DNA from 2 places in the Actinoplanes awajinensis subsp. mycoplanecinus genome. Region 1 is predicted to be linked to the other one. Evidence: predicted binding sites of a transcription regulator. Region 1 holds the regulator's gene; the other holds the start of a gene.
What was found. The regulator HrcA, encoded in region 1, represses chaperone genes, less so after heat shock. The targets are predictions, from matches to a motif close to GGTTNGCACNCTCNNNNNGAGNGTGCNAACC.

Region 1 (14,481 bases):
GCCGCGCGGCGGGGGGCATGCGACCGAGTGGCCGCCGCCGCGAGTGCGGGCGCCGGTCGTGACGCCGCTGCCGGTGGAGCCGGCGCAGGGCCGGTCGACCGGAGTGGTCTGGTTCCCGCCGGAGAACGGGGCCGGCCGGCCGATCCAGGGCGGCCGTTACTCCGGGGGCGAGCCGGTGCGGGACGGGCGTTACCCGGCCGGTGCCGAGCAGCGGGCGGCCGGTCCGGCGGTGAACACGGCACCGGTGCGCCGGCCGTGGACCGACGAGGGGGACGTGCGGCAGCAGATGGCCCGGCAGTCCGCGGTGCGCCGCTACGAGTGACGACGTATCAAGAAAGCCCCGAGCGGATCCCGCCCGGGGCTTTGCTTTGTCCGTACCACATCGGGAAAACGAATCGGGCACCGCGCGGACCTTGAGGGTCCAGCGGTGCCCGGTTTCGCTCTGCCCGCCCGCCGGCGGGCGGAGCCAGTGACCGCATCGCTGCGGCCGCTGAATGTGATCCGAAAGGATCAGGCGGACAGCGAGGCGATCTTCTTGGCGATAGCCGACTTACGGTTGGCCGCCTGGTTCTTGTGAATGACGCCCTTGCTGACAGCCTTGTCCAGCTGACGCGAGGCGTCACGCAGCAGAGCGGTAGCCGACTCGTTGTTACCGGACGCGCTCGCCTCGTGAAGCTTGCGGATCACGGTCTTCAGCGAAGACTTGACCGACTTGTTGCGCAGACGGGCCTTCTCGTTCTGCCGGTTGCGCTTGATCTGGGACTTGATGTTCGCCACGCGACAGCCTTGTCCTGACTAGTTCGGAAAAATGGTCTAAACGAATGGCTGCCGCGCTGTGAGCACCGCTCCGGCAGGGCCGGAAAGAATGACCACAGCGTGTCACCACACGCGATGGACCAGACTACCAGCACGCCTCCGAGCCGCCAAAACGGCGTCAGCGGCGGAGCCAGCCGCGCTTGGCCGGGGCGGTGTCCCAGCCCCGGCGTTCGGCGAGCCAGGCGAGGGCCTGTTCGCCGCTGAACCGCTGGTGCTGGCGGCTGTGCGGCGACGCGCTGCTCGGCCCGCCGCCGGCCCGGACCAGCCAGTAGCCAGAGAGGGCCGCCAGAGCGCCGTCCACGCCCTCGTCCGGTGCGCCCCAGGCCCGGAGCACGGCGTCGGTGTCCAGGCCGCTGGCGTACGCGCTGACCAGCAGCGTGACCGTGTCGAACCAGGGTGCGCCGAGGCACGGCCAGGTCCAGTCGCAGAGCCAGGCCCGGCCGCCGGCGTCGATCAGCACGTTGTCCAGCCGCAGGTCACCGTGCATCAGGGCGTCGCCGGCGACCAGGTCGGGCAGGGCGCGCTCCAGCCTGGCCAGCTCGGCGAGCCGCTGCGGCGCGATCGTGGTGGTGGCCGGTTCCGGCATCGGCTCGCGGCGCTTGGCGATCAGCGACCACCAGGACATCTCGCCGCGCACGATCTCCGGCAGCCCGGGCAGGCCGACGGCGAGCAGCGCCGGTGACGGATGGGCCAGCGCGGTGGCCGCCGCCGACCAGGTGCGCAGGGCCGACTGGAGATCGTCGGGGGACCAGGGGAGCGGCGGGATCCGGCCGTCGATCGCCTCGAGGCACAGGACGTACCAGCCGGCGTCGGTCATGGTCCAGAGCGGACGGGCGGCGGTCACCTCCGGGGGCAGGGCCGCGGTGATGGCGGCTTCCCGGGCGTACCACTCGGCGGTGGGGTCGCCCAGCGGTGCGGCCTTCACGAACACGCCGGTGCCGGCCTCGGTGTCGAGCACGGCCGCGAAGGCCCGGGTGAAACCGCCGCCGGCGCTGCGCGCGGCGGACACCGGGGAGCCGAGGCGCGCGGTGATCGCCCGGCGCACGGGTTCCGGCAGGTCGGGCCAATCCGGGCGTACGGCGGTGGCGTCGTACGGAATCTCGGGCAGGGTGATCGGCCGCATGGGCCCCATCCTGCCGTCACCGACCGTGTCAGCGAAGGACTGTCGTACCGCACTGGCAGGATCGTCGTATGCGAACCGACGATTTCTGGGCGGTCATCGACCGCGCCACCGCCGACCGGCCGGCGTCCCCCGCCGAGGTGGCCGAGCGCGCCGTCGCCGACCTGGCCACCCGTGATCCGGAGGAGATCGTCGCCTGGGGCCGCCACCTGGACAAGGTGATGGTGGCCTCCGGCACCGAGGACCTCTGGGCCGCGGCCTATCTGATCAACAGCGGCGCCGACGAGGCGGGCTTCGACGCGTTCCGGGGCTGGCTGATCGCGCACGGGCGCAAGGCGGTGGCCGCCGCCGTCCCGGCACCCGACGTGCTGGCCAACGTGGTGGCGATCAAGGAGGGCGCCGACACCGGCGCCGTCTTCGAGGCCGAGGAGGTGCTCGGCATCGCGGCCCGGGCCTATGAGGAGGCCACCGGCACGCCGCTGCCCGCCGAGGACCGGCCCCGGCACCGGCCGGAGGTGGCCGACCTGTGGGACTTCGACAACGAGGACGAGATGCGCCGCCGGCTGCCCCGGCTCTCCGCGCTGTTCCTGGAGCCGCCGGACTGACCCCGGCTGCGCGGGAGGCGGGATCCCGGCTGCGCGGGAGGCGCCGGAACGGGTGTGATCGGACCTGCCCCCGCGGGCGTGGGACGATAGGGGGCGCCGGCGTTCGACCGGCGACACCCGCATCCGCAGAACCATCCCGAGAAGAACGGACGACCGTGCCTGGACCGCTCGACCCCGGCGTGAACGTGATCGGATCGACCGATCCCAGCCGTATCCGCAACTTCTGCATCATCGCCCACATCGACCACGGGAAGTCGACGCTGGCCGACCGGATGCTGCAGATCACCGGCGTGGTCGACCCGCGGCAGATGCGTGCGCAGTACCTCGACCGGATGGACATCGAGCGCGAGCGCGGCATCACCATCAAGTCGCAGGCCGTGCGGATGCCCTGGACCGTCCGCGAGGGCGCCCGGCAGGGCGAGACCGCCGTCCTCAATATGATCGACACCCCGGGGCACGTCGACTTCACCTACGAGGTCTCCCGCAGCCTCGCCGCCTGTGAGGGCGCGGTGCTGCTCGTCGACGCCGCGCAGGGCATCGAGGCGCAGACCCTCGCCAACCTGTACCTGGCGATGGAGAACGACCTGCGCATCATCCCGGTGCTCAACAAGATCGACCTGCCGGCCGCGCAGCCCGAGAAGTACGCCGAGGAGCTGGCCAAGCTCATCGGCGTCGACCCGTCGGAGGTCCTCCGGGTCTCCGGCAAGACCGGCATCGGGGTGTCGCACCTGCTCGACGAGATCGTCCGGGAGCTGGTGGCACCGGTCGGCGACGCCGACGCACCGGCCCGCGCGATGATCTTCGACTCGGTGTACGACGTGTACCGCGGCGTCGTCACGTACGTCCGGGTGATCGACGGCCGGATCAGCGCCCGCGACAAGATCAAGATGATGTCCACCGGCGCCGTGCACGAGCTGCTCGAGATCGGGGTGGTGTCGCCGGAGATGGAGAAGGCCGGCGCCCTCGGTGTCGGCGAGGTGGGCTACCTGATCACCGGCGTGAAGGACGTCCGCCAGTCCCGGGTGGGTGACACCATCACCGGCCACAACCGGCCGGCCAAGGAGGCTCTGGGCGGTTACAAGGACCCGAAGCCGATGGTCTACTCGGGCCTCTACCCGATCGACGGCTCGGACTACCCGGCGCTGCGTGACGCGCTCGACAAGCTCAAGCTCAACGACGCCGCGCTCACCTACGAGCCGGAGACCTCGGCGGCGCTCGGCTTCGGCTTCCGCGTCGGGTATCTCGGCCTCCTGCACCTGGAGATCATCGGCGAGCGGCTGGAGCGCGAGTTCAACCTCGACCTGATCTCCACCGCGCCGAACGTGGTCTACCAGGTGGTCACCGAGGACGCGAACGAGGCGACGGTCACCAACCCGAGCGAGTTCCCGACCGGCAAGATCGCTGAGATCCGCGAGCCGGTGGTGCGCGCCACCGTCCTGGTGCCGAACGAGTACGTCGGCGCGGTCATGGAGCTGTGCCAGAGCCGGCGCGGCGCCCTGCTCGGCATGGAGTACCTGTCCGCCGAACGGGTGGAGTTGCGCTACACGCTGCCGCTCGCCGAGATCATCTTCGACTTCTTCGACCAGTTGAAGAGCAAGACCAAGGGCTACGCGTCGCTGGACTACGAGCCCTCCGGCGAGCAGGTCGCCGATCTGGTCAAGGTGGACATCCTGCTGCACGGCGAGCCGGTCGATGCGTTCAGCGCCATCGTGCACAAGGACAAGGCGTACGCGTACGGCACGTCGATCGCCGCCAAGCTGCAGAAACTCATCCCGCGGCAGCAGTTCGAGGTGCCCATCCAGGCGGCCATCGGCTCCCGGATCATCGCCCGCGAGACCATCCGTGCGATCCGCAAGGACGTGCTCGCGAAGTGCTACGGCGGTGACATCAGCCGCAAGCGGAAGCTGCTCGAGAAGCAGAAGGAAGGCAAGAAGCGGATGAAGATGGTGGGCCGCGTGGAGGTGCCCCAGGAGGCCTTCATCGCCGCGCTCTCCACCTCCGAGGCGGCCGACCCGAAAGCCGCAAAAAAATAGGGCGGTTTGATTTCTCGGGGGGCCGGGAACTCTGTTGCTCGACGGACGCAACGAACGAGCTTCACCCCCCGAGAGGACTCCCCCAATGACTGTCACCGGAATCATCACCGCCCTGGTCGTCGGTCTGATCATTGGCGCCCTGGGCCGCCTGGTCGTACCCGGCAAGCAGAACATCCCGATCTGGCTGACCATGGTCATCGGTGTGGTCGCCGCCCTGCTCGGCACCGTGCTCGCCCGGGCCTTCGGCGTCGCCAGCACCAACGGCTTCGACTGGATCGAGTTCTTCTTCCAGGTCGTGCTCGCCGCCATCGGTGTCGCCCTCACGGTCGGCGTTGTCGGTCGCCGGGGCCTGACCCGATAACACCAAAAGCCGAAAAGCGCCGGACCTCGAAAGAGGGCCGGCGCTTTCGCTTTGCCCCGAAGCAGCTCCGGTCCGAAAGCAGCGGGTCCGAAAGGAAGGGTCAGAACCGGAAACGCTGCTGGGCCGACCGCCGGTTGATCCAGGCCGGCATCTCGCCGCTGTGTTCCGCGTACGGGTGCTGCTCCGCCGGGTCGTGGTTGCGGGTGATGTCCCGCAGGGTCAGCACCAGCCCCTGGACCAGGCGGTCGTCACGCAGGTCGCGGTAGGTCATCTCGACGAGCACCTGGGTCAGGTCGGCGCGTTGCAGGGCGCAGTGCACGGTGCCGTCGCCGAGCGAGCGCAGCGCGTTGCGCACCATGGGCCGATCGTCCGGGTGGACCAGCTCGTCGAGAGTGATCAGCGGGGGCAGTTCGTCCTGGCCGATCAGTTCGCGCAGCGCCGGGCTGGAGTACCGCACCCGCTGGTCGACGTCGATCACCACCATCATCTCGGCGGTGTTGCGGATCACAGCGCGCAGGTAGAGGTCGCTGTCCCGCCGGCCGACCGCCTCGACCAGGGTGATCCGGTCCAGGGCGAGCGCGGCCTGGCCGGCGAGCACCTCGAGCGCGTCGTGGCCGACGATCAGGTCCTCCCGGCGACCGGTGATGATCAGCGCGCCGCCGCTGGGCCGGACCACGTCGAGCGGCTCCAGCCGGAGCGGGCAGACCAGGGTGCGGTCGTCCGGCTCGGTGGCCGGCAACCACCAGCTGCGACCGGCCGGGCCGGCCGAGGCGGGTGGCAGGTCGGCCGGTGACAGTTCGTCGGCGAGCGCGACCCGGCGTACCCCGTGCGGTGGCAGCAGCTGGCTGACCGCCGCGCGCACCGCGGCGTCGACGGCGGGCCGGTCCGCGGCCGCGACCAGCGCCGCGGTCGCGGTACGCAGGCCCTGTTCCCGGGTCAGCGCCTGGCTGTGCTGCCGGATCGAGTCGGCCAGCCGGGTGATGGTGAGCAGCAGGGTGACCGCGGCGGTGACGGCGATCACCACGCCGTCCACGACCTGACCCTGCAGCGCCTCGATCAGCAGCACCGTCGGCGGGCCGCCGGCCGACGCGGCGAGCAGCACCGACCAGCGGAACTTCCACGGGCTGTGCCGCGACGGCGCCGGTTCGGTCAGCCGGATCATCGACGGGTGCAGCGCGGACAGGCCCCAGCAGACGTAGAGCAGCACGTACGCCGACTCGGTCAGCGGGCCCTCGGCCAGCGGATAGCCGATGTCGCCGGCCAGCATCCCGGTCGCGCCGGTCAGCAGCAGCCAGGCCGCGACGTTGCGCCGGTCGCCGGCCACCAGCCGACCGGCCACGCAGAGCAGCAGGACGTCACCGATCACGTCGGCGGCCGACACGTCGCCCAGCCGGCCGTTCGGGCCGATCACGAAGACCCAGACGATCAGCAGCGTCGAGCAGGCGAAGGCCAGCAGGTCGATCAGCCGGGCCCGGTCGACGAGCAGCGCGCCGCCCCGGGTGAACTGCATCAGGCAGACCGCGACCAGGCCGAACATGAACAAGTAGAAGGCGTCGGCCAGATCCCGCTGGCCGTACGAGTAGCAGACGTCGCCCACGGCGAGGACGGCCAGTGACGCGGCCAGCAACCACCACGGCGCCTTACGCGCCGGTCGATGGCGCCGCACACCGCAGATGATCGCGCCGACGCCGCCTGACCCGAGCAGGATCCATTCGAGCGCTCCCCAGAACACGTCCTACTTAGTACCAGGGTGGTTGCGCACTGTCCATGTCGATGTATACGCAGCGCGATTCGCGTTCTCAGCAGGGTGAATTACCGATAGTCACCGAAAGTTGCGGACAGTGTTGTCAGCTGAAGACTTCGGCGACGACGCGCCGGTCGTCGCCCGCCACGGCGGTGGTTACTTGCTGCCACTTTCCGTCTCCGGCATGCCACTCCAAGTCACCGAAACGTACCCGTTCGAGGCCGGTGCCTGAGGCGTGGGAAACCAGCCAGTGGGCATAGCGCCAGCCGCTGCTGGCGTTGCTGACCGAAACCGTCAAGCCGGCCGCTTCCTTGCCGACCAGGTCGAGCTTCTTGCCCCAGTCCAGTTTGAGCCCGGCCACCAGGGCGGTCGCGGCGGCGGCGCCCCGCACCACCGGGTCGCCGGTGACGGTGCACTCGACCGCGCCGGTGGCCAGGCCCATCAGCGCGCGGGCCAGGACCCGGGACTCGTCGGCCCACTTCTCGTACGCGTTCGGGTACGCCGAGCGCTGCACCTTCTGCGCGGCGTCGGTGACCCGCATGTCCTCCCAGCCCTTCACCTTCTTCAGGGCGGTGTAGAACTTGCTGGCCGCGTACCTCGGGTTCTTGATCTGGTCGAACGTGCCCCAGCCCTGGCTGGGGCGCTGCTGGAAGAGGCCGACCGAGTCGCGGTCGCCGTCGTCCAGGTTCTCCAGCTTGGACTCCTGGAAGGCGGTGGCGAGCGCGACCACCACCGCCTGCTCGGGCATCTCCTTGCGGATGCCGACCGCGGCGATGGTCGCGGCGTTGGCCATCTGCACCGAGTCGAGGGTGACCTCACCGTCGGCGCGCACCGTGCACTCCGGGCCGATCCGGGGCAGGGTGATCGCGCCCGGGACCTTGTGCAGCACGATGATCACGCTGACCACGGCGATGAGGGCGAGCGAGGCCAGAACCCCGATGACCGTTTTCACCCGCACCACACCTCCTTCGCCGCCGGACGCCAACACTAATCAACGCACGCACGAAGATCACCGTGACTGTGCGGAGCGTGTTGTTCAGGGCGATGGCACCCAATTCGGGTCGCGCTTGGCCTGACGTGCGGAAACTCCCTCCCGGCCCTCCGCCGAGGTGAAATATCCGGCTGAACGGTCACTCAGTTCGGCCAGTTCGGTGCGGATCGACTCCGACCTCGTACGCCGGAGAAGTTGTTTGGTCCCGGCCAGCGCGAGCGGACCGCCGCGAATGAGCGAGGCGCAGTAGGCGGCGACCGCCGTGTCCAGGTCCTCCTCCGGCACCGCGGCCGTGACCAGCCCGATCGCCGCGGCCCGGTCCCCGTCGAAGACGTCGCCGGTGAGGTAGAGCTCGGCCGCGGCCCGGGGCGCCAGCCGGGGCAGCACGGTGGCGCTGATCACCGCGGGGATCACGCCGAGCCGCACCTCGGTGAACGCGAACGTCGCCGCCCGGGTGCAGACCGCCAGGTCGGCGGCGCCGATCAGGCCCAGCCCACCGGCCCGGGCCGGCCCGGCGATCCGGGCCACCACCGGCTTGGGGAACTCCCAGATCGCGGCGAGCAGGTCGGCCATCAGCTCGACCGGCAGCCGCTCGCCGGGCCGGGTGGCGGCGGTCTCCTTCAGGTCGGCGCCGGAGCAGAAGACCGGGCCGGTGTGCGAGAGGACCACCACCCGCGTCTCCGGGGTGGCGGCCGCGGCGCCGAGCGCGGCGAGCAGTTCGGTGATCAGGGCACGGGACAGGGCGTTGCGATTCGCCGGGCTGTCCAGCGTCAGGGTGGTCACCCCGGCGTCGGTGGCGGTAAGGACCAGACTCATGTCCGGGACCCTAACCGGCACCAGGCACACTTGGCGGATGGCCGGCGCACTCCCTGATGGTGAACCCGTACCCGCTGACGGGTCACTTCCCGACGAGGCGACCCGTGACGTGGGCGCGAACGGGTTCGCGGTCTACGTCCACGTCCCGTTCTGCGCCAGCCGCTGCGGGTACTGCGACTTCAACACGTACACGGCCAGTGAGCTGGGCGGCGGCGCGAGCCGGGACGAGTACGCCGCGACCGTCCTGCGCGAGCTGGACCTGGCCGCCAAGGTGGTGCAGCCGCGCCGGGTCGACACGGTCTTCGTCGGCGGTGGCACACCGACCCTGCTCAGCCCGTCCGACCTGGGCCGGATCCTGGAGGGGATCGACCGCACCTGGGGGCTGGCCGCGGACGCCGAGGTGACCACCGAGGCGAACCCGGAGTCGGTGGACCTCGCCTCGCTCAAGCAGTTGAGAGCAGCCGGCTTCACCCGGATCTCGCTCGGCATGCAGTCCTCGGCCTCGCACGTGCTGCGGGTGCTCGACCGCAAACACACCGCGGGCCGGGCGCCGGAGGCCGCGCTGGAGGCCCGGGAGGCCGGGTTCGAGCACGTGAACCTGGATCTGATCTACGGAACGCCGGGGGAGACCGCCGACGACTTCGCGCGCTCGCTGCAGACCGTGGTGGACGCCGGGGTGGATCACGTCAGCGCGTACGCCCTGATCGTCGAGGACGGCACCCGGATGGCGGTCCGGATGCGCCGGGGCGAGCTGCCGTACCCGTCCGACGACGTCGCGGCCGACCGCTACCTGGCCGCCGAGCAGGCGCTGACCGCGGCCGGCTTCGGCTGGTACGAGGTGTCCAACTGGGCGCGCGAGGGCGGGGAGTGCCGGCACAACCTGCTCTACTGGACCGGCGCGGACTGGTGGGGGCTCGGCCCCGGCGCGCACAGCCACGTCGGCGGGGTGCGCTGGTGGAACGTGAAGCACCCGTCGGCGTACGCGAAACGCCTGGCCGACGGCGTCTCACCGGGGCACGGGCGGGAGTTGCTCAGCGCCGAGGACCAGCACGTCGAGGACGTGATGCTGCGGGTCCGGCTGCGCGAGGGCATCGCGCTGGACCGGGTGGAGGGCGCGGCCGCCGCTCAGGCGCTCGCCGACGGCCTGCTCGACCCGGCGGCGTTCTCGGCCGGCCGGCTCGTGCTCACGCTGCGCGGGCGGCTGCTGGCCGACGCGGTGATCCGGGACGTGCTCCCGTGACCATGCCAACCCGGCGCTCTCTCTAGCCCGCTCGTGGCGGCGGACCGTACTGTTCGGTTCCGTCCCTGACCAAGAACCGCGGTGGTCGGTCCTTTCGATCATCGCGCTGCAGGCAGTGGAGACGTAGACTGGCACTCTGTCCGCGGGAGTGCCAGAGGGAGGGGTCATATGAGTCTGGATGACCGCAAGCTCGAAGTCCTGCGGGCGATCGTCGAGGACTATGTGAAAACCCGCGAGCCGGTCGGCAGCAAAGCCCTGGTCGAGCGGCATCAGTTGGGCGTTTCCTCGGCCACCGTGCGCAACGACATGGCGGTGCTGGAGGAGGAGGGCTACATCCGGCAGCCGCACACCAGTGCCGGCCGGGTGCCCACCGACCTCGGTTACCGGCTCTTCGTCGACCGGCTCACCCGGGTCAAGCCGCTCAGCCCGGCCGAGCGCCGCGCGATCGAGCGCTTCATGATCGGCGTGGTCGACCTCGACGATGTGGTGCATCGCACGGTCCGCCTGCTCGCCCAGCTGACCCGCCAGGTCGCGGTCGTGCAATATCCCAGTCTCTCCAAGTCCGCCGTGCGTCATCTGGAGCTCGTCCCGATCTCCACCACCCGGCTGATGCTCGTGATGATCACCGACACCGGCCGGGTCGAGCAGCGCCTGGTCGAGTTGCCGGCCCCGTTGCCGGAGGGCGAGGTGTGGGAGCTGCGCCGCCGGGTGAACGAGAAACTGGCCGGTCAGAAGCTCGCCGACACCCCGCCGCTGGTGCAGACACTCGTCGACGAGTGCGCGCCGGAGCGCCGTGGGAGCATGATCTGCCTCGCCACCGTGCTGCTCGAGACGCTCGTCGAGCGGAGTGAGGAGCGCCTCGCACTCGCCGGGACGGCCAACCTCACGCGTGGCGGTGTGCTGGACTTCCAGGGCACGCTGCGGCCCGTACTCGAAGCGCTGGAGGAAGAGGTCATCCTGCTCAAGCTGATCGGCGACCTCGAGCCCAGCACCACCCGGGTCCGGATCGGCGACGAGAACGAGATCGACAATCTCCGGTCGGCGTCCGTGGTCAGCACCGGTTACGGACCGGGCGCCACGATCGTCGGTGGGCTCGGCGTGCTGGGGCCGACCCGGATGGACTATCCCGGCACCATCGCCACGGTTCGTGCAGTCGCACGCTACGTTGGCGACCTGTTGGCACAGAATTGACGGATTCGCGCAGACATTGAGGACTCCAAACCCCGTGGCCAAGGACTACTACGGAATTCTCGGCGTGAGCCGGGAAGCCACCGACGACGAGATCAAGCGCGCCTACCGCAAACTGGCTCGGCAGTACCACCCGGATGTCAACCCCGATCCGGAGGCGCACGAGAAGTTCAAGGACATCAACGCGGCGTACGAGGTCCTCTCCGACGACCAGAAGCGGCAGATCGTCGACCTGGGCGGTGACCCCCTCGCGCCCGGTGGCGGCGCGCCCGGTGGCGGCCCCGGCGGCGCCGGCCCGTTCGTCGGCTTCCAGGACATCATGGACGCGTTCTTCGGCACCGCGGCCGGCGGCGGCAGCCGTGGCCCGCGCCCGCGGACCCGTCCCGGCGCCGACGCCATCCTGCGCCTCGAGCTCGACCTGGTGGAGACCGCGTTCGGCGTCGAGGCGCCGATCACCGTCGACACCGCGGTGCTCTGCACCCAGTGCTCCGGCGCCGGCACCGCGCCCGGCACCCACCTGGCCACCTGCGAGGTCTGTGGTGGCCGTGGCGAGGTGCAGTCGGTGCAGCGCACGTTCCTCGGCCAGGTGGTCTCGTCCCGCCCGTGCCAGAACTGCCAGGGTCACGGCACGGTCATCCCCACCCCGTGCCCGACCTGCGCCGGCGACGGCCGCATCCGCACCCGCCGCTCGCTCACGGTGAAGATCCCGGCGGGCGTCGAGGACGGCATGCGGATCCGTCTCGCGCAGCAGGGCGAGGTCGGCCCGGGCGGCGGCACCGCCGGCGACCTCTACGTCGAGATCCACGAGCGCCCGCACGACGTCTACTCCCGCAAGGGCGACGACCTGCACTGCCGCGTCACGCTCCCGATGACGGCGGCCGCGCTCGGTACCCGGATGACCATCAAGACCCTCGACGGCGAAGAGAACATCGAGGTCAAACCGGGCACGCAACCGGCCAGCACGCTGCGGATCCGCGGCAAGGGCGTGCCGCACCTGCGCGGTCAGGGCCGCGGTGACCTCTTCGTCCACCTGGACGTCAAGACGCCCACCAAGCTCACCGCCGACCAGGAGCGGATGCTCCGCGACTTCGCCAAGACCCGCGGCGAGGACGTGGCCGAGCTGAGCAAGCAGGGCGGCTTCTTCAGCCGGATGCGCGACGCCTTCAACGGCCACTAGAAAGATCAACTTCAAGATCTTTTTGTCGTGCGTCCGCTGTGGTGCGGATCGTCGCTCCCGCCGGGACCCCTGCGGGCTTCGCTGGCCGCTGGCGCGTCCAGAAACGCGAAGCCCTCCGGGGCGACGTCCGCGTGTGGTCCCGGTCAGAGCCAACCCCAGCGTGGGGACTTTCGGCGCGCACCGCACCGCAACTTCACACGCTCGCCGTGCATGGTGCTTGTGTGGGGACTTTCGGTGCGCTGCGCGCCGTAACTTCACACGCTCGTCGTGCGAGGTGCTTGCGTGGGGACTTTCGGTGCGCTGCGCGCCGTAACTTCACACGCTCGTCGGGCGAGGTGCTTGCGTGGGGACTTTCGGTGCGCTGCGCGCCGTAACTTCACACGCTTGCCGGGCGCTGCGGGCGCACGCTTGCCCGCTCCGGCCTGGCGGTAGCGTGCGGGGGTGTCCGCACCGCTGTTTCTGGTCGAGAATCTGCCCGCCGGGTCGTCGTTCACCCTCGACGGTCCGGAGGGGCATCACGCCGCCACCGTGCAACGGCTCCGGGTCGGTGAGGTGCTGATCCTCGCCGACGGCCGGGGCGGCACCGCGACCGCCGAGGTCACCGCGGTCGGCCGGGGCAGCGTCGACGTGGCGGTCCGGCAGCGCGCCGCCGAGCCGGCCGCCGACCCGAGACTCGTCGTGGTGCAGGGCATCGCCAAGGGTGACCGGGGCGAGCTGGCCGTCCAGGCGATGACCGAGACCGGCGTCGACGAGATCGTCCCGTGGGCCGCGTCCCGGTCGGTCGCGCAGTGGCGCGGCGACCGCGGTTTCAAGGCCCGCGACAAGTGGGCCGCGACCGCCCGTGAGGCCGCCAAGCAGGCCCGCCGTTCGTGGCTGCCGCTGGTCGCCGGCGATCCGGACTGCTCCACCAAGCAGGTCGCGGCCCGGATCACCGACGCGGCCGCCGCGTTCGTCCTGCACGAGGAGGCCACCGAACGCCTCACCACCGCGGCCCTGCCCACCGCAGGCGAGATCGTGCTGGTGGTCGGCCCGGAGGGCGGCGTCAGCGACGCCGAGGTGGCCACGTTCCGCGACGCCGGCGCGGTCCCGGTCCGCCTGGGCAGCGCGGTCCTGCGCACCTCCACCGCCGGCGTAGCCGCCCTGGCCGTCCTCTCCACTCGCCTCCACCGCTGGTAGCGGGCCCGGCGCCGGGCCACCGGCTGGCTCTCGGGGGTGTCTCAGTCCCTTCGACACACCCCTGCGACCCAGCCGGGTTGCGGGTCGGGCGCCGGGTCGTCGGGTGTCTCGGTGCCCTCGACACACCCCTGTGGGCCAGCCGGGGAGTGGTCAGCGGCGGTGGGACAGGGCGACGTCGGTGTAGACGTGGAAGTCGATCGTGCCGCCGTGCGCCTCGAGCACCGCGACCGTGTCGTCCAGCACGGCCTCGGCCGCGGCGGCCGGCAGCGCTCGATACACCGAGATCGACTCCAGGTGCCGGCGGTAGAGCGCGGCCGGGTAGCTGCGGCGTGACCGGTACCGCAGCGTGCGCGGCTCGGTGAACAGCTCGTCCGGGAGGGCCAGGAACGCCCACTCCTCGGCGGCCGGGCGAGGCTCGTCGGGCACGTCGCCGGCGAACAGGCAGTGCGGCGTGTGCTCGCCGGAGAGGCCGTGCCGGGCGTCCACCTCGGCCAGCGCGGCGTACAGGGTCCGGTCGACGACCGCGAAGACGTTCCAGAACGGTGCGAAGAGCCCGCCCGGGGCGAGCGCCGCATGGGCCAGCTCGCTGCGGCGGTCCTCGTCCACCCAGTGCCAGGCCTGCGCGCTGATCAGCAGGCGGTAGGCGCGGTCCGGCACCCAGTCCTCGAACGTGGTCTCCACGACGGGCACGCCCGGCACCGTCCGCCGCAGCACCGCGGCCATCCGCGGGTCCGGCTCCAGGCAGGTCAGGTCGGCGCCGAGGGCGGCGAACGCGGCGGTCGCCTTCCCGGTGCCGGCACCGACCTCCAGCACCGGGCCGCCCCCGGCCTGTGTCAGCAGTTCGGGGGCGAGTTCCGCCGGATAGCCGGGCCGCACCTCGTGGTAGTCGTCCGCCACTTCGCCGAAGACCTGTCCGCGCTCACTCGTGGTCATCGCCTCAACCTAGATCGCTCCGAACTAGACGGTTGACGAGCCGGGCGCGTCCGGCCGTGAGGTCAGGCTGACCCCTTCTTCTCGATCTCGATGGTCCGCCGTGGATCGTCCAGGGCGTGCGCGGCGGTCACCGCGTACCGGCCGGGCAGGGTGCGCCAGCCGTCGTCCCACACCTGGAAGGCCCGTTCCGGCAGCCGGATCCGGACCGTGACCGTCTCGCCCGGGCCGGCCTCCACCGGAGCGAACCCGGCCAGCCACCGCTCGGGCCGCGGCACCGGACC
Region 2 (14,481 bases), on a different contig from region 1:
CGACCACCCGCGGGCGTCGCCCCGGAGGGGTTCGCGTTCGGGACGCGCCAGCGGCCTGCGAAGCCCGCAGGGGTCCCGGCGGGAGCGGCGGTCCGGACCCCGGCGGACGCACGACATCTTGATTTTGTTCCGGATCGGCCGATTCTTCGGAAGGAGGTCGCTCACACCTCGGGAACTCGGTGGGGCTTCGGCGGAATCTCGTCGTAAGCTTCGGGAAACAACTGAATACCTCATCCAGAGGGGCAGAGGGAACGGCCCTGTGAAGCCCCGGCAACCACCGCGTATGTCTCGATGACGAGGCCGCGCGCGGCAGGTGCTAATTCCGTCCCCGCTTGTGGCAGGTCGCCGCCGGGGAAAGATGAGAGGAAGGCCTCGATGACGTCTGCCGTCAGCGCACCCACTGTCAGCACCACCTCGCCTGCTCGCGGGCTGATCTGCCGCGCGTGTGGCGCGGAGTTCCCGCTGGCCGCTCAGCATGCCTGTTTCGAGTGTTTCGGCCCGCTCGAGGTGGCCTATGACCAGGCCGCGCTCGCGCGGGTGACCCGGGCCGACATCGAGGCGGGCCCGCAGAACATCTGGCGCTACGCGGCGTTGCTGCCGGCCGGGCAGAACCCGGACACCCGGGTGACCCTGGACCCGGGGATGACGCCGCTGGTGAGCGCGCCGGCGCTGGCCGAGCGGCTGGGCATCAGCGCGCCGCTCTGGATCAAGGACGATTCGCAGAACCCGACGCACTCGTTCAAGGACCGGGTCGTCTCGGTGGCTCTGACCGCGGCCAAGGAGCTCGGCTTCAAGCGGTTCTCCTGCGCGTCGACCGGCAACCTGGCCAACTCGGTCGCCGCGCACGCGGCCCGTGCCGGGGTGCCCAGCATCGTGTTCATCCCGGCCGACCTGGAGCCGGGCAAGGTCATCACGACCGCGGTCTACGGCGGTGAGCTGGTCGCGATCGAGGGTTCCTACGACGACGTGAACCGGCTCTGCGGTGAGCTGGTGGAGACCGACGAGTTCGAGGACACCGCGTTCGTGAACGTCAACGTCCGGCCGTTCTACGCGGAGGGCTCGAAGACGCTGGGGTACGAGGTGGCCGAGCAGCTCGGCTGGCGGATCCCGGCGCAGGTGGTCATCCCGATGGCGTCGGGTGAGCTGCTCACCAAGGTGGACAAGGCGTTCAGCGAGCTGGTCGAAATCGGACTGGTCGAGGCTCCGGAGGGTGGCTGGGCGGTGTTCGGCGCGCAGTCGGCCGGGTGCAATCCGATCGCGGTGGCGTTGCACAACGAGACCGACGTGATCACCCCGGTGAAGCCGACCGGGATCGCCAAGTCGCTGAACATCGGCGACCCGGCTGCCGGGGCGTACGCGATCGAGGCGGTCCGCCGCACTGGTGGCTGGATGGATTACGCGAACGACGACGAGATCCGGGCCGGTATCCGGCTGCTCGCCGAGACGACCGGTGTCTTCGCCGAGACGGCCGGTGGCACCACCGTCGCGGTGCTGCAGAAGCTGGTCGCCAGCGGCAAGCTGGACCCGGCGAAGGAGACGGTCGTCTACAACACCGGCGAGGGTCTGAAGACTCTCGACGCGATCGCCGGCCAGGTCGGGCCGACCCACCGGATCAAGCCGTCTCTGCGCGGCGCGCGCGAAGCTGGCCTGCTGGGATAACTCAGGGTGACCGGCGAGGAGCCGGTTGTCGAATATTCCTTCCTCCGAGGACTTGCGCGCCGATCTCCGGATCGGCAGGATGCTTGTCGCGGGAGGACGCGACGCCGTACGAGGCCCCTCACCTGAGCTTGGCGACAATCTCCGAGGGTCCCAACGACCCAGCGCTGACCCAATGGCATTCGTGCCGGAGGCGCTGTGCGTCCGTCCTCCCGACCAAATCCTCTTTCAGGCCCCACGGCGAGAGCGCCTGCGCCGGACCCGCCGCAGCCATGGGCGCAGTGGGACATCTTCCGGGTAGCCGCCGTCGGTCAGGCCCGCCTGGCGCTCGAACCAGTTGCGGCAGCCCCAGGACCCGGTCGCCGCGTAGGACCAGCCACAAGCGACCCAGTAGGCCGGCCAGAAGAGCGGGCCGAGCACCGCGTACTGCCCGGCGTGCCGGCTCTCGTGGGCGAGCAGGGCGGCCCGATCGTCGTGCAGCAGCCACTCGGCGGACCGCCGGGTGATGACCACCGAGCCGACCGTGAAGCAGGCCGCCGGCGGTATCGGCAGCCGCCAGCCCTCGGCGATCAGCACGCCGTCGCGGCCGCGCCGGATCCTCGTCCGGGTGACCATCGCGAGCAGCAGTCCGGCGCCGGTGGTCCCGTTCGCGGCGGTCAGCACCGTCCGCGTGAGTGGCCAGCGCCGGGCGGCCATCAGATCCGCCGGCGCATCTGCAACTGGGTGAGCACCGGCACCGTCGGATGCGGCTGGCGCACGCCGGTGTCTTCAAAACCCAATTTTTCGTACGCCCGGACAGCCCGATCGTTGCCGGTCACCACCTCGAGCATCAGCTCGTGCCGGCCGGCCGCGGTGGACCAGTCGGCGATCGTCTCGACCAGCCGGGCGAGCAGTTTGCCGCCCCGGCACGCGGGTGTCAGGTAGACCGAGAAGACCACGGTGACCTGCGGCTCCTCCGCGATGATGGTGCCGCCGGCGTGCCCGGTGAGCGGGCCGGACCCGGGGTCGATGACGAACTGGGCGAGCTCCGGGCCGGTCGCCGATCGGGCGAGCCGATCCCGATAGCCGTCGTGCGGGCGGGCGGCCGCCTGGGCCAGCGTCTCCAGGAAGGCGAGCGGACTGTCCGCCAGCATCTCGAGCCGCAGGGCACGCATCCGTCCGGCGTCCTGCGGGGTGATCCGGCGCACCGTCGAACTCTCCATGCGTCCTCATTACCCGCCACGGCGGCCGGCGGCAACCTTGTTGCCGTAAACCCGTCGTGACCTGGCGTGGAAGATCATTAGCCGGTTTGCCGACCGGCCCGGAACGTTTCGCGGGAAGATGGGCTTTCTTGCACTCGGTACCCGAGAGTGCTAAACAAGTGATTGGCACTCGCGACCCGTGAGTGCCAGCAGGTCGGGGCGGTGGGGTTCCGGTCACGGCGCCGCCATCGGTGCCGCGACACGAAACCGGTCGTCGCGGGCTATCCGGCTCGGCCTGAGGACGTCACATCGCCAGGTGGTGACGTCCACAGACTTCCTCAGTGTGCGGGCGGGGCCGAGCAGGCCCGGCGCCGCGGATGTCCGGGAGGACAACGCCGTATGGCCAAGATCATTGCGTTCGACGAGGAAGCTCGTCGCGGCCTCGAGAGTGGCATGAACCAGCTCGCCGACGCGGTCAAGGTGACGCTCGGCCCGAAGGGTCGCAACGTCGTTCTCGAGAAGAAGTGGGGCGCTCCCACGATCACCAACGATGGTGTATCCATCGCCAAGGAGATCGAGCTCGAGGGCACCTTCGAGAAGATCGGCGCTGAGCTGGTCAAGGAGGTCGCCAAGAAGACCGACGACGTCGCCGGTGACGGCACGACGACGGCGACCGTGCTGGCCCAGGCGCTGGTCCGCGAGGGCCTGCGCAACGTGGCCGCCGGTGCGAACCCGCTCGGCCTGAAGCGTGGCATCGAGGCCGCCGTCGCCAGCGTCTCCGAGGCGCTGTCGCAGCTGGCCAAGGACGTGGAGACGAAGGAGCAGATCGCCTCCACCGCCTCCATCTCGGCCGGTGACACCACGGTCGGCGAGATCATCGCCGAGGCCATGGACAAGGTCGGCAAGGAAGGCGTCATCACCGTCGAGGAGAGCAACACCTTCGGGCTCGAGCTCGAGCTCACCGAGGGTATGCGCTTCGACAAGGGTTACGTCTCGGCGTACTTCATGACCGACGCGGAGCGTATGGAGGCCGTCTTCGACGACCCGTACATCCTCATCGCGAACAGCAAGATCTCCGCGGTCAAGGACCTGCTGCCGATCCTCGAGAAGGTCATGCAGTCGGGCAAGCCGCTGGTGATCATCGCCGAGGACGTCGAGGGCGAGGCCCTGGCCACCCTGGTCGTCAACAAGGTCCGTGGCACCTTCAAGTCCGTCGCCGTCAAGGCCCCGGGCTTCGGTGACCGCCGCAAGGCCATGCTGGAGGACATCGCGATCCTCACCGGTGGCGCTGTCATCAGCGAAGAGGTCGGCCTCAAGCTGGACGCCGCTGACATCTCGCTGCTCGGTTCGGCCCGCAAGATCGTCATCACCAAGGACGAGACCACGGTCGTCGACGGTGCTGGCAACAGCGAGCAGATCCAGGGCCGGGTCAACCAGATCCGCGCCGAGATCGAGCGCTCGGACTCCGACTACGACCGCGAGAAGCTGCAGGAGCGCCTGGCCAAGCTGGCCGGTGGCGTTGCAGTGATCAAGGTCGGCGCGGCCACCGAGGTCGAGCTCAAGGAGCGCAAGCACCGCATCGAGGACGCCGTTCGCAACGCGAAGGCGGCCGTCGAAGAGGGCATCGTCCCCGGTGGTGGCGTCGCGCTGGTGCAGGCCGGCAAGACCGCGTTCGACAAGCTGGACCTGGTCGGCGACGAGGCCACCGGTGCGAACATCGTTCGCGTCGCGCTCGACGCCCCGCTGCGTCAGATCGCCGTGAACGCCGGCCTCGAGGGCGGCGTCGTGGTGGAGAAGGTGCGCAACCTCGAAGCGGGTTGGGGCCTGAACGCCGCGACCGGCGAGTACGTCGACCTGCTGGCCGCGGGCATCATCGACCCGGCCAAGGTCACCCGCTCGGCGCTGCAGAACGCCGCGTCGATCGCCGCGCTGTTCCTCACCACCGAGGCCGTCGTGGCCGACAAGCCGGAGAAGAACCCGGCCCCGGCCGGCGCCCCCGGCGGCGGGGACATGGACTTCTGAGTCCGGTCTCCACCAGGGTGTAGAAACTCAGCACGTAGGAACGGGCGGGTCGCTTCGGCGGCCCGCCCGTTCCGCGTTCCTGGACTTTCCGGTCAGGCCATCCGGTGCCGGCCCGGGCGGTGGCGGCCGCCGGTGGGGCCGCTGAAGACCGTCATCACGTACAGCATGCCGCCGCAGAGCAGCAGTGCGCCGCCGGTCGCGGCCAGGGGCACCAGGCTCAGGCCGGTCTTGGCCAGGTTGCCGGAGGTGACCGCGGAGGTCACCCGGATCGCCACGGTGGCCCGGGCCTGCCCGCCGTGGGCGTCCTTGATCGCGTACGGGAACGTGTCCGTGCCGGTGAACCCGTCGGTGGCGGTGTAGGTGATCGTGCCGTTCGTGTTCAGCGTGACCGAGCCGTGCTGCGGGCGGCCGAGCTTGACGATGTCCAGCTTGTCGTCGTACGGGTCGGTGTCGTTCGCGGTCGGTGTCACGGTCACCGACTCGCCGCCGATCACGGTGTACCGGTCGGAGACGGCCACCGGCGGCTGACCGGTCCCGGCCACGGTCACCGTGATGGTGCCCTGGGTCAGGTTGCCGTCCGCGTCCATCGCCTCGTACGTGAAGCTGTCGGTGCCGATGAAACCGGCCTCCGGGACGTAGGTGATCGTCCCGTTCGCGTTCAGCGTGGCGGTGCCGTGCGCCGGCTTGCCGAGCGAGGTCACCTTGATCTTGATGCCGTGCTGGTCGACGGTCGGCCCCGGCAGGCTCACCGCCTTGCCGGGCTTGGCGCGGATCGTCCGGTTCGGCGCGACCGGTGCCGGTCCGACCGTCACGGTCACGGTCGCGGTGACCTTGTGGCCGGCCGAGTCCACCGCGATGTACTCGAACGTGGCCACCCCGGAGAAGCCCGCCGGCGGGGTGTAGACGATCTTGCCGATCTTGATCACCGCAGTGCCGTGGTCCGGCGTCGCGACCAGGTCCAGGGTCAGCGAGCCGTCCGGGTCGAGGTCGTTGGCCAGCACCCCGATGGTGATCGGGTGCTGGTACGTGGTGGTCCGCTGGTCCGGCACGGCGACCGGGTTGCCGTCGCTGACCGTCACGGTGACGGTGCCCTCGGCGGTGCCGCCCTGGCCGTCGCTCACCTCGTACGAGAAAGTGTCGGTGCCGGTGAAACCGTCGGCCGGCGCGTACCGGATCTTGCCGGCCACCAGGGTGGCGGTGCCGTGCGCCGGGGTGCCGACCGTGGTGACGGTCAGCGTCTGGCCCGGGTTCGGGTCGGTGTCGTTGGCCAGTACGTCCAGGTCGAGGTGCCGGCCGGAGAGCATCGCGGCGGCGTCGGCGACGGCGACCGGGTCGGCGTTCGCCACGCGTACCGTGACGGTCTCGGTCGCCTCGTTCCCGGCGCCGTCCCGCACCGTGTAGGTGAACCGGTCGGTGCCGGTGAACCCGGCCGCCGGGACGTAGGTGACCTTCCCCGCCTCGATCGCGGCCGTGCCGTGCGCCGGGGCGGTGACGCTGAGCAGGGTGAGCGGGTCGCCGTCCGGGTCGGTGTCGTTGACCAGCACGTCGATCGTCACGGCGGTGCCACCCGGCGTCGAGGCGGTGTCCGCGCCGGTCGCCGGGCCGCTGCCGATCGCCACGGTGACGGTGCCCTGGCTGGTCGCGCCGAGGTCGTCGGTGAGCGTGTAGGTGAACGTGTCGACCCCGCTCACCCCGCGGTTCGGGGTGTAGACGACCTTGCCGCCGACCAGGGTCACGGTGCCCTTGCCGGCGTGCCCGACCGCGAGCACGCTGAGCGTCTGACCGGTGTTCGGGTCGCTGTCGTTGGCCAGCACCGCCAGCTCGGTCGCGGCGCCGGGCTGCACCAGGAAGTGGTCGTCGAGCGCGATCGGGGCGACGTTGTGCACGGTCACGGTGACCGTGCCGGTCGCGGTGAGGCCGGCCGGGTCGGTGATCGTGTAGGTGAACGCGTCGGTGCCGTAGAACCCGGCAGCCGGGGTGTAGGTGACGGTCCCGCCGGCGTTCACGACGACCGTGCCGTGCGCCGGCGGGGTGGCCCCGGCCAGCGTGACCGCGTCGCCGTTCGGGTCGCTGTCGTTGGCCAGCACCGGGATCGACACCGGGCTGTCCGTGCCGGTCACCGCGGCGTCCGGGGCGGCCGTCGGCGCCACGTTGACCGCGACCACGGTGACCGAGGCGCCGGACGTGCCGCCGTGCCCGTCGGACACCTGGTAGTGCAGGGTGTCCGTGCCGTGGAACCCGCTCGCCGGGGTGTAGACGATCCGGCCGGCCGAGACGTACGCGGTGCCGTTGGCCGGCGGCGCGTCGATGGTGACGGTCAGGGTGTCGCCGTTCGGGTCGGTGTCGTTCACGGTCACGTCGATGGTGGTGGGCGCGGCCGCCGAGACGGTGACCGAGTCCGGCTGCGCGGTCGGCGCGGCGTTGCCGACCGTGACCACGATCCAGGCGGTGTCGGTGCCGCCCCGCCCGTCACTGACCGTGTACGTGAACCGGTCGACGCCGGAGAAGCCCGGGGCCGGGGTGTAGGTGAGGGTGCCGTCGGCGTTGCGGACCACGGTGCCGTGCGAGGCGGCGCCGGTGCCGGTGACGCTGATCGGGTCGTTGTTCGGGTCGGTCGCGTCGGCCGCCGGGTCCAGGGTGACCGCGGTGGCGTACGGGGTGGCCGGCGTCTCGGTCGCGGCCACCGGCGGGGCGTCCGCGACGGTCACCACGACGGTCCCGGTCGCGGTGTCGGTGCCGTCGGTGACGGTGTACGTGAACGTCGCGGGCCCGGAGAACCCGACCGGCGCCAGGTAGTGGATCTTCCCGCCGGAGATGGTGGCGGTCCCGTGGTCCGGCGTGCCGACCGCGCTGATCGTCAGCGGGTCGTGGTTCATGTCGGTGTCGTTGGCCAGCACGTCCACGTCCACGGCGTTGCGATAGCCGACCTGGTCGGCGTCGTTCGCGGCGACCGGCCCGGAGTTGGCCACGGCGACCCGGACGGTGGCGGTCGCGGTGCCGCCGTTGCCGTCGGAGAGGGTGTAGGTGAACACGGCCACGCCGGTGAACGCCGGATCCGGGGTGAACAGGACCTGGCCGCTGCTGAGCGCGGTGGTGCCGGCGCCGGCCTGTGGCGGGTCGACCGCGTCGAGCGTACGGGTGTCGCCGTTCGGGTCGGTGTCGTTGGCCAGCACGTCGATCGTGACCGGGGCGCCGGCGCCGGTGGTGACCGTGTCGTCGTGGCCGACCGGTCCGGCGTTCGCGGTGGTCACCATGTCGGTGGTGGTGTCGGTGCCGCCGTGCCCGTCGGCCAGCGTGTAGTCGAAGTAGTCCGCGCCGCGCCAGGCCGGGTCCGGGGTGTACGTGACGGTCCGGTCGGCGTTCACCGACACGCTGCCGTGCGCCGGCGCCTGGGCGATCGACACCGAGAAGTCGCTGTTCGGGTTCTCCGGGTCGTCGTCGTTGCCGAGCACCCCGAACGTGACCGGGGTGCCGCCGGCGGTGGTCGCCGAGTCGCTGCGGGCCCGCGGGTTCGCGTTCACCTCGAGCTGGGCGGTGGCGGTGTCGTTCGTCGTGTCGACGTCGTGGCCCGCGCCGGAGACGGTGAGGCTCGCGGTCGTGGTGGTGGCCGCGGTGCTGTCCGCGACGGCCGGGACGGTCACGCTGCCGCTGGTGTTCTTCGCCAGGTAGCCGAGCGTGCAGGTGACCTTGGAGGCGGCCAGGACGCAGCCGGCCGGCAGGGTGCCCGCGGTGACCCCGGCGGGCAGGGTGAGCTCGGCGACCGGCCGGGTCTCGATGCCCGGGCCGTTGTTGGTCACCGTCGCGGTGTACGACACGGAGTTCGGCGCCCCGGCCCGCTGCACCCGGCTCGGCGCGACGGTCAGGCCGGCGGCCCGGTCCACGTCCGGGCGCTGCACGGTCAGCGTGGAGGTGTCGCTGACCCCGGTGATCGTCATGACGCTGGTGCTGCCCTGGAACGTCACGTTCGGCAGGTTCACCACCGTGGAGCCGGCCGTGGCGGTCGGCGCCACCACGACCTGGAACGTGACGTAGGTGCTCGCCTGGTACGCCAGCGTGCCCAGGTCGAACGTCACCTGGGTGGACCCGCCGTCGACCCGGCCGGTGTCGGCGACCGGCGAGCCGGCCACGGTCAGCGAGTTCGGGACGTAGGTCGTACCGGTCGGGAACGCGTTGATCAGCCTGGACAGGCTCGCCGTGTCGGAGCCGTCGTTGCGCACCGCGACCCGGTACTCCACCACGTCGCCGGGCAGCAGGTCGCCGCTGTTGAGGTCGGTCGGCGTGGTCGTGGTGACCAGTTTCGGGGCGAACAGGTCGGTGGTGAACGTGACGACGCCCGGGTAGAACGTCTCGCCGCTGGTGGTCAGGGTCAGCTGCGCCGAGGTGACGTTCGGGTTCAGCTTGCCGGCCGCGTCGAACTGGTCGATGTCGACGCCCATCAGGTTCAGCCAGTTCGGGTCGCGGGACCCGACCGCGTTGCCGCCCTCGCTGACCGTGCTGTTGAAGAAGTTGTTCGCCGGGTTCTGGTTGTCGCTCATCGCCACGTTGTCGAGCTTCAGGGTGTCGCCGACCTTGCCCAGGTCACCCTCGTAGACAACCGTGCCGATCCTGGCGCCGACCGGTGCGGTCTGCGGCGTCTGGAAACCGGAGACGTTGATGTTCACCGAGGTCGAGCTGCTGTTGACCACGCCGAAACCGTCGAAGACGCGCAGGCTGTGCATCGGCTCGGCGGAGTTCTGGTACGCGATCGCCAGCGCCCAGCCGGCGTACCGGTCCCGCCCGGTGCCGGACTGGATGTCGGCCACCCGGTACGTCCCGTCGCCGGCGCCCGCGACCAGCCGGGTGACGTCCTTGAAGCCCTGGAACGCCTTGACCGAGGCGGGCTTGTAGATGGTGTCCGCGGTCAGCGCGGTCCAGCCGCCGCCGGGCACGCTGAACCGGACCTTGTCGATGTCGGCGCTGCTCGGGGCGACGTGGCCGTTGGTGCCCGCGCTCCAGTCGGCGCTCCAGTACAGCCCGGCGAACAGCACCGTGCTGCCGGACGGCATGGTGATCGTCGCCGCGCTGTCGTTGAACGTGCCCGCGTCGTTGTCGGCGTTGGTGTAGTCCATGTCGTACCCGTTGTTGTTCAGCACCTCGGTGCTGGCCGAGCCGACCTGGTTGTGCGCCGAGACGCAGGACGCCACGGCGGCCGGGCACTGCAGGTTGGTGTTGCCCCGCAGCAGGATCGAGCCGTTCGCGTTCACCTCGAACCGGGACGTGAACGGGTCGGTGATCGCGGCGTCGGCCCGTTCGGGGAGGACGGTGAGACCGGTGACGATCGCCAGTGCCAGCACGACGATCAGGCAGGCCGCCCGGTAGGGGCGGTCGCGGAGAGCGGCTCGGTACATCCTCGTCCTCACGGGCGGCACGGGCCGGACCCCAGTCGGAGTCCGGTTCAGGTGTCGACGCTAGGTACCGAGAATTGCGGAAGAGTTGCAGGTCAGAGCGCTGTCTGGTGCCTCTCGACGGTGGGGGTGGCCAGGTCGGTGAGATCGCGCAACGTGCGTACCGGCGACATCAGGTAGATCACCGGTGACAGCGCGGTCAGGGCGCCGAAGAGCAGCAGGGTGGTCTTGGCGCCGAGCGGTCCGGCCAGCGCGCCGCCGATCAGCCCGCCGAGCGGGATGGCGCCCCAGGACACGAACTTCACCGTGGCGATCACCCGGGACAGCAGGTGCGGCGGGCTGGCCGTCATCCGGTACGTCCGGGTGGTCACGCTGAGTATCACGGTGGAGACCGCGAAGATCACGTTCCCGGCCGCGAACGCCAGGAACGCGCCGTTCCCGGTGCCCAGCGGGATGATCATCGCGCCGGCCACCCCGACCACGGCGGCGACGATCAGGCTGCGGGCGGTGCCGAACCGCCGGGTGATCCGGGTGGTCACCAGCGCGCCGGCCAGCGTGCCCAGGCCGTCCGTGGCGAGCAGCAGCCCGACCAGGCCGGGCGACGCGTGCAGCTCGCGGACCAGGTAGTAGGGGAAGAGTGCGAGCATGGCGCCGGTGACGAAGTTGGTCGCGGTGGCGTCCCACATGCACGGCCCGACGATCGGGTGGCGGACCACGTAGTGCCAGCCCTCACGGATCAGGTCGCGCATCGGCGGCCGCCGCTCGGCGGGCGGTTCGGTCCGGCGCTCGGGCAGGGTGCGCAGGACGGCGGCCGAGAACAGGTAGCTCACCACGTCGACCAGCAGGGTCGGCACCGCGCCGAGCAGCTGCACCGCCACGCCGCCCAGGGACGGCCCGCCGAGCTGGGTGGCGGCGTGCGTGCCGGAGGTGAGGCTGTTACGGGACTGCAGCTGGTCGGCCGGCACGATCTCCGGCAGGAACGTCTGGTTGCCGACGTCGAACAGCACGGTGGCGAAGCCGGTCACCAGCGCCACCACGATCATCTGCGTGATGGTCAGCATCCCGGCCCACCAGGCGAGCGGGATCGAGGCCACCGCGAGCGCCCGGACCAGGTCGGCGCCGACCTGGATGCCCCGCAGCGGCAGGCGCTGCACGATCACTCCGGCCGGCAGGCTGATCAGCAGGTAGGCGAGGTAGGTGGCCGCGGTGATCAGGCCCATGTCGAGGGCGGACGCGTGCAGCACGGTCAGCGCGGTGAGCGGCAGCGCCACCGCGCCCACCGCCGAGCCGAGCTGACTGGTTGCGCCGGCGGTCCACAGGCGCCAGAACGGTGTCAGTTCCATAATGAAACTGACTATAGTGGTGCGGGTGAGGCAAGTCGACCTGGCAGACGTGGACTGCGGGATCACCCAAGCGCTGGGGGTCCTGAGTGACTGGTGGACGTTCCTGATCGTCCGGGACGTGGCCGGCGGGGTGACCCGGTTCGACGCGCTGCAGCACGAGCTCGGGATGAGCCGGCGCGCGCTGGCCGAGCGGCTCGCCGCCCTGGTCGAGCACGGTGTGCTGCAGCGCCGGCGATACACCGACCGGCCGCCCCGCTACGACTACCTGCTCACCGCGAAGGGCGAGGGCCTGCTCCCGGTGCTGCTCGCACTGCAGGACTGGGGCGACCGGTACGTGCTCGGCGACGGCACCCTCACCGCGACCACCGAGGCCGGCTCGGGTGAGGAGCGCCGCGTGCAGACGCTGCGCGGTCACCGGCTGCCGGAGCTCACCCTGCTGCGGCAGGACGGTGTGCCGGTGCTGCCGGCCGGCCCGGACCTGTGGACCGTGCTGTTCTGCTTCCCGGGCGCCTTCGCCCCCGGCGACCGGGGCTATCCGCCGCGCTGGGCGGACATCCCCGGCACGATCGGCTGCACGCTGGAGGCGACGACGTACGGCGCCCGGGCCGAGCGGTTCGCCGCCGCCGGTGCCCGGATCCGCGGGGTCAGCACCCAGCGGCCGGACCAGCTCAGCGCGTTCGCCGAGCACGCGGCGCTGCCGTACGAACTGCTCTCGGACGCCGACGGCCGGCTCGCCACCGCGCTGCGGCTGCCCACCTTCCGGGCGGCCGGCGTCGACCGGCTCAAGCGCCTGACCCTGCTGATCGACCCGGCCGGCACGATCCGCGAGGTGCAGTACCCGATCACCGACCCGGCCGCGGCGGTGGACGAGATGCTGGCAACTCTGCTGCTCCGCAACGGTCGGTCCGGGGACGGCAAGGCGAGCGCACGTTGTCAAGATGCGCCGTAGCGACAGCCTCAGCGAGGCGCGCGGAACAGGCGGTGGCGGCCCGGCCGGTGCCGGGCCGTCAGCGGTGGACGGCGGGCGCCGAGCAGGTAGAGCACCCCGCCCAGCAGCGTGAACAAGCCCGACATGGCGAACAGCAGCGCTGGAACCGGCCCGTCCGGGACGCTCGTGGTGGGCAGTTCCGGCCAGATCCCCGGCGGCGCCGGCGACCTCGGCAGCGTGGGGCGGGGCGAGGCGGGCGCCTGGCGGCTGCGCGACGGCGACGGCGACGGCGACGCCGAGGGCGCGGACGTGGGCGACGCGGGCGGCGACGGGCTGGGCGAGGCCGGCGGCTCGACCACGGTCACCACGATCGTGCCGGTGGCCAGGTTGCCGTCCGCGTCGACGATCTCGTAGGTGAACCGGTCCTCGCCGGCGAAGCCCGGATCCGGGGTGTAGGTCACCGAGCCGTCCGGGTTGAGCCGCGCGGTGCCGTGCGCCGGCTGGCTGATCCGCCGCTGGGCGACCGGCCGGCCCTGATCGTCGACGGCCGGCAGCGGGATCCCGGCCGGCTGCCCGGTCGGGGTGGACGCCGACATGTCCGGCACCGCCGGCGGCGGCCCGACGGTGACCGTCACGGTCGTCGAGGTGCGGTGCCCGACGGCGTCCTCGGCGGTGTACTCGAACCGCGCCTCTCCGGAGAACCCGTCCGGCGGCGTATAGGTGACCGTCTGTCCCATATCGGTCACGGCCGCTCGGCCGGCATCAGGCGCCGCCGCCCGGGCCGCCGTGGTGACGGCGGGGGTGGTCACCGCGATCACCTGCAGGGAGCCGCTTTCGTCCAGGTCGTTGGCCAGGACGCCGATGGTGATCGCCTTCCGGTACGCGGTGACCCGCGAGTCCGGGACCGCGAAGGGCGTGACGTCGGTGACCAGCACGGTCACCGTCGACTCGGCGGTGGCGCCCAGGGTGTCGGTCACCTCGTACCGGAAATCGACCTGACCGGTCCAGGCGGCCGGTGCCGCGTAACGGACCGTGCCGCCCGCCGTCGTGGCGCTGCCCCGCGCCGGAGCGCCCACCGAGGTGATCGTCAGCCCGCCGGGCACCGCGGTCGTGTCGTTGACCAGCACGTCCACGCTCACCTGCTGGCCGGCGCGGACCGCGGCGACGTCCGGCCGGGCGACCGGGGCGCCGCGGACCAGCACGGTGACCCGGGCCCGGGCGGTGTTCCCGATCGGGTCGCGGACGTCGTACCGGAACGTGTCGGCCCCGAGCCAACCGGCGGCCGGGACGTACCGGAGGCGGCCGTCGGGCTGGAGCGACGCGGTGCCGTGCGCGGGCGTCTCGGACCAGCTCACGGTCAGGGCGCCGCCCTCCGGGTCGTAGTCGTTGGCGGTCGCCGCGATCGTCACCGGCACCCCGGCGCCGGTCTCCGCGGTGTCGTCGGTGGCGGTCGGCGCGGCGTCGACGGTGATGGTGACCGTCGCGGAGCTGGTGCCGCCCAGGTCGTCGGTCAGCTGGTAACCGAACGTGTCGGCGGTGGCCCCGGGCGCCGGGGTGTAATCGACGGTGAGCGGCCCGGTGACCGTGACCGTGCCGGTCCCGGCCGGTCCGGCGGCGAGCACGCTCAACGCTTGCCCGGTGTTCGGGTCGTGGTCGTTCGCGGTCACCGGCAGCGACGTCGTGCCCTGCGCACGGACCCGGAACGTGTCGTCCTCGGCGACCGGCGGGGCGTTGCGCACCACCACGGTGACCGCCGCGGTGTCCGGCACGCCGTGCGCGTCGGCGATCGTGTAACCGAACGTGTCGGTGCCGGTGAAGCCGCCGGCCGGGGTGTAGCGGACGGTCGCGCCCGGCCCGGCGGTGACCGTGCCGTGCGCGGCCGCGGTCCAGCCGAGCAGGGTGAGCGGGTCGCCGTTCGGGTCGTCGTCGTTGCCGGTCACGTCGATGGTGACCGGGGTGCCGGTCGG

Region 2: groL (chaperonin GroEL) is a predicted target of HrcA. The motif match lies at 3,019-3,049, and genes of this name have one in related genera.

Annotation. Positions count from the first base shown of each region.
Region 1 covers NZ_LLZH01000001.1:218,258-232,738, reverse strand. The annotation lists gene ADL15_RS56970 (hypothetical protein) at 1-322, shown strand, start outside; gene rpsT (30S ribosomal protein S20) at 511-777, opposite strand; gene ADL15_RS01050 (phosphotransferase family protein) at 935-1,939, opposite strand; gene ADL15_RS01045 (DUF4240 domain-containing protein) at 2,008-2,541, shown strand; gene lepA (translation elongation factor 4) at 2,697-4,574, shown strand; gene ADL15_RS01035 (GlsB/YeaQ/YmgE family stress response membrane protein) at 4,660-4,935, shown strand; gene ADL15_RS01030 (PAS domain-containing protein) at 5,036-6,667, opposite strand; gene ADL15_RS01025 (hypothetical protein) at 6,783-7,631, opposite strand; gene ADL15_RS01020 (enoyl-CoA hydratase-related protein) at 7,716-8,486, opposite strand; gene hemW (radical SAM family heme chaperone HemW) at 8,524-9,726, shown strand; gene hrcA (heat-inducible transcriptional repressor HrcA) at 9,895-10,917, shown strand; gene dnaJ (molecular chaperone DnaJ) at 10,952-12,091, shown strand; gene ADL15_RS01000 (16S rRNA (uracil(1498)-N(3))-methyltransferase) at 12,533-13,267, shown strand; gene ADL15_RS00995 (class I SAM-dependent methyltransferase) at 13,418-14,200, opposite strand; gene ADL15_RS00990 (beta-glucosidase family protein) at 14,263-14,481, opposite strand, start outside.
Region 2 covers NZ_LLZH01000341.1:856-15,336, forward strand. The annotation lists SAM riboswitch class I at 228-365, shown strand; gene thrC (threonine synthase) at 376-1,659, shown strand; gene ADL15_RS48045 (hypothetical protein) at 1,885-2,352, opposite strand; gene ADL15_RS48050 (GNAT family N-acetyltransferase) at 2,352-2,858, opposite strand; gene groL (chaperonin GroEL) at 3,237-4,859, shown strand; gene ADL15_RS48060 (Ig-like domain-containing protein) at 4,952-10,246, opposite strand; gene ADL15_RS48065 (MFS transporter) at 10,339-11,586, opposite strand; gene ADL15_RS48070 (winged helix-turn-helix transcriptional regulator) at 11,612-12,535, shown strand; gene ADL15_RS48075 (Ig-like domain-containing protein) at 12,544-14,481, opposite strand, start outside.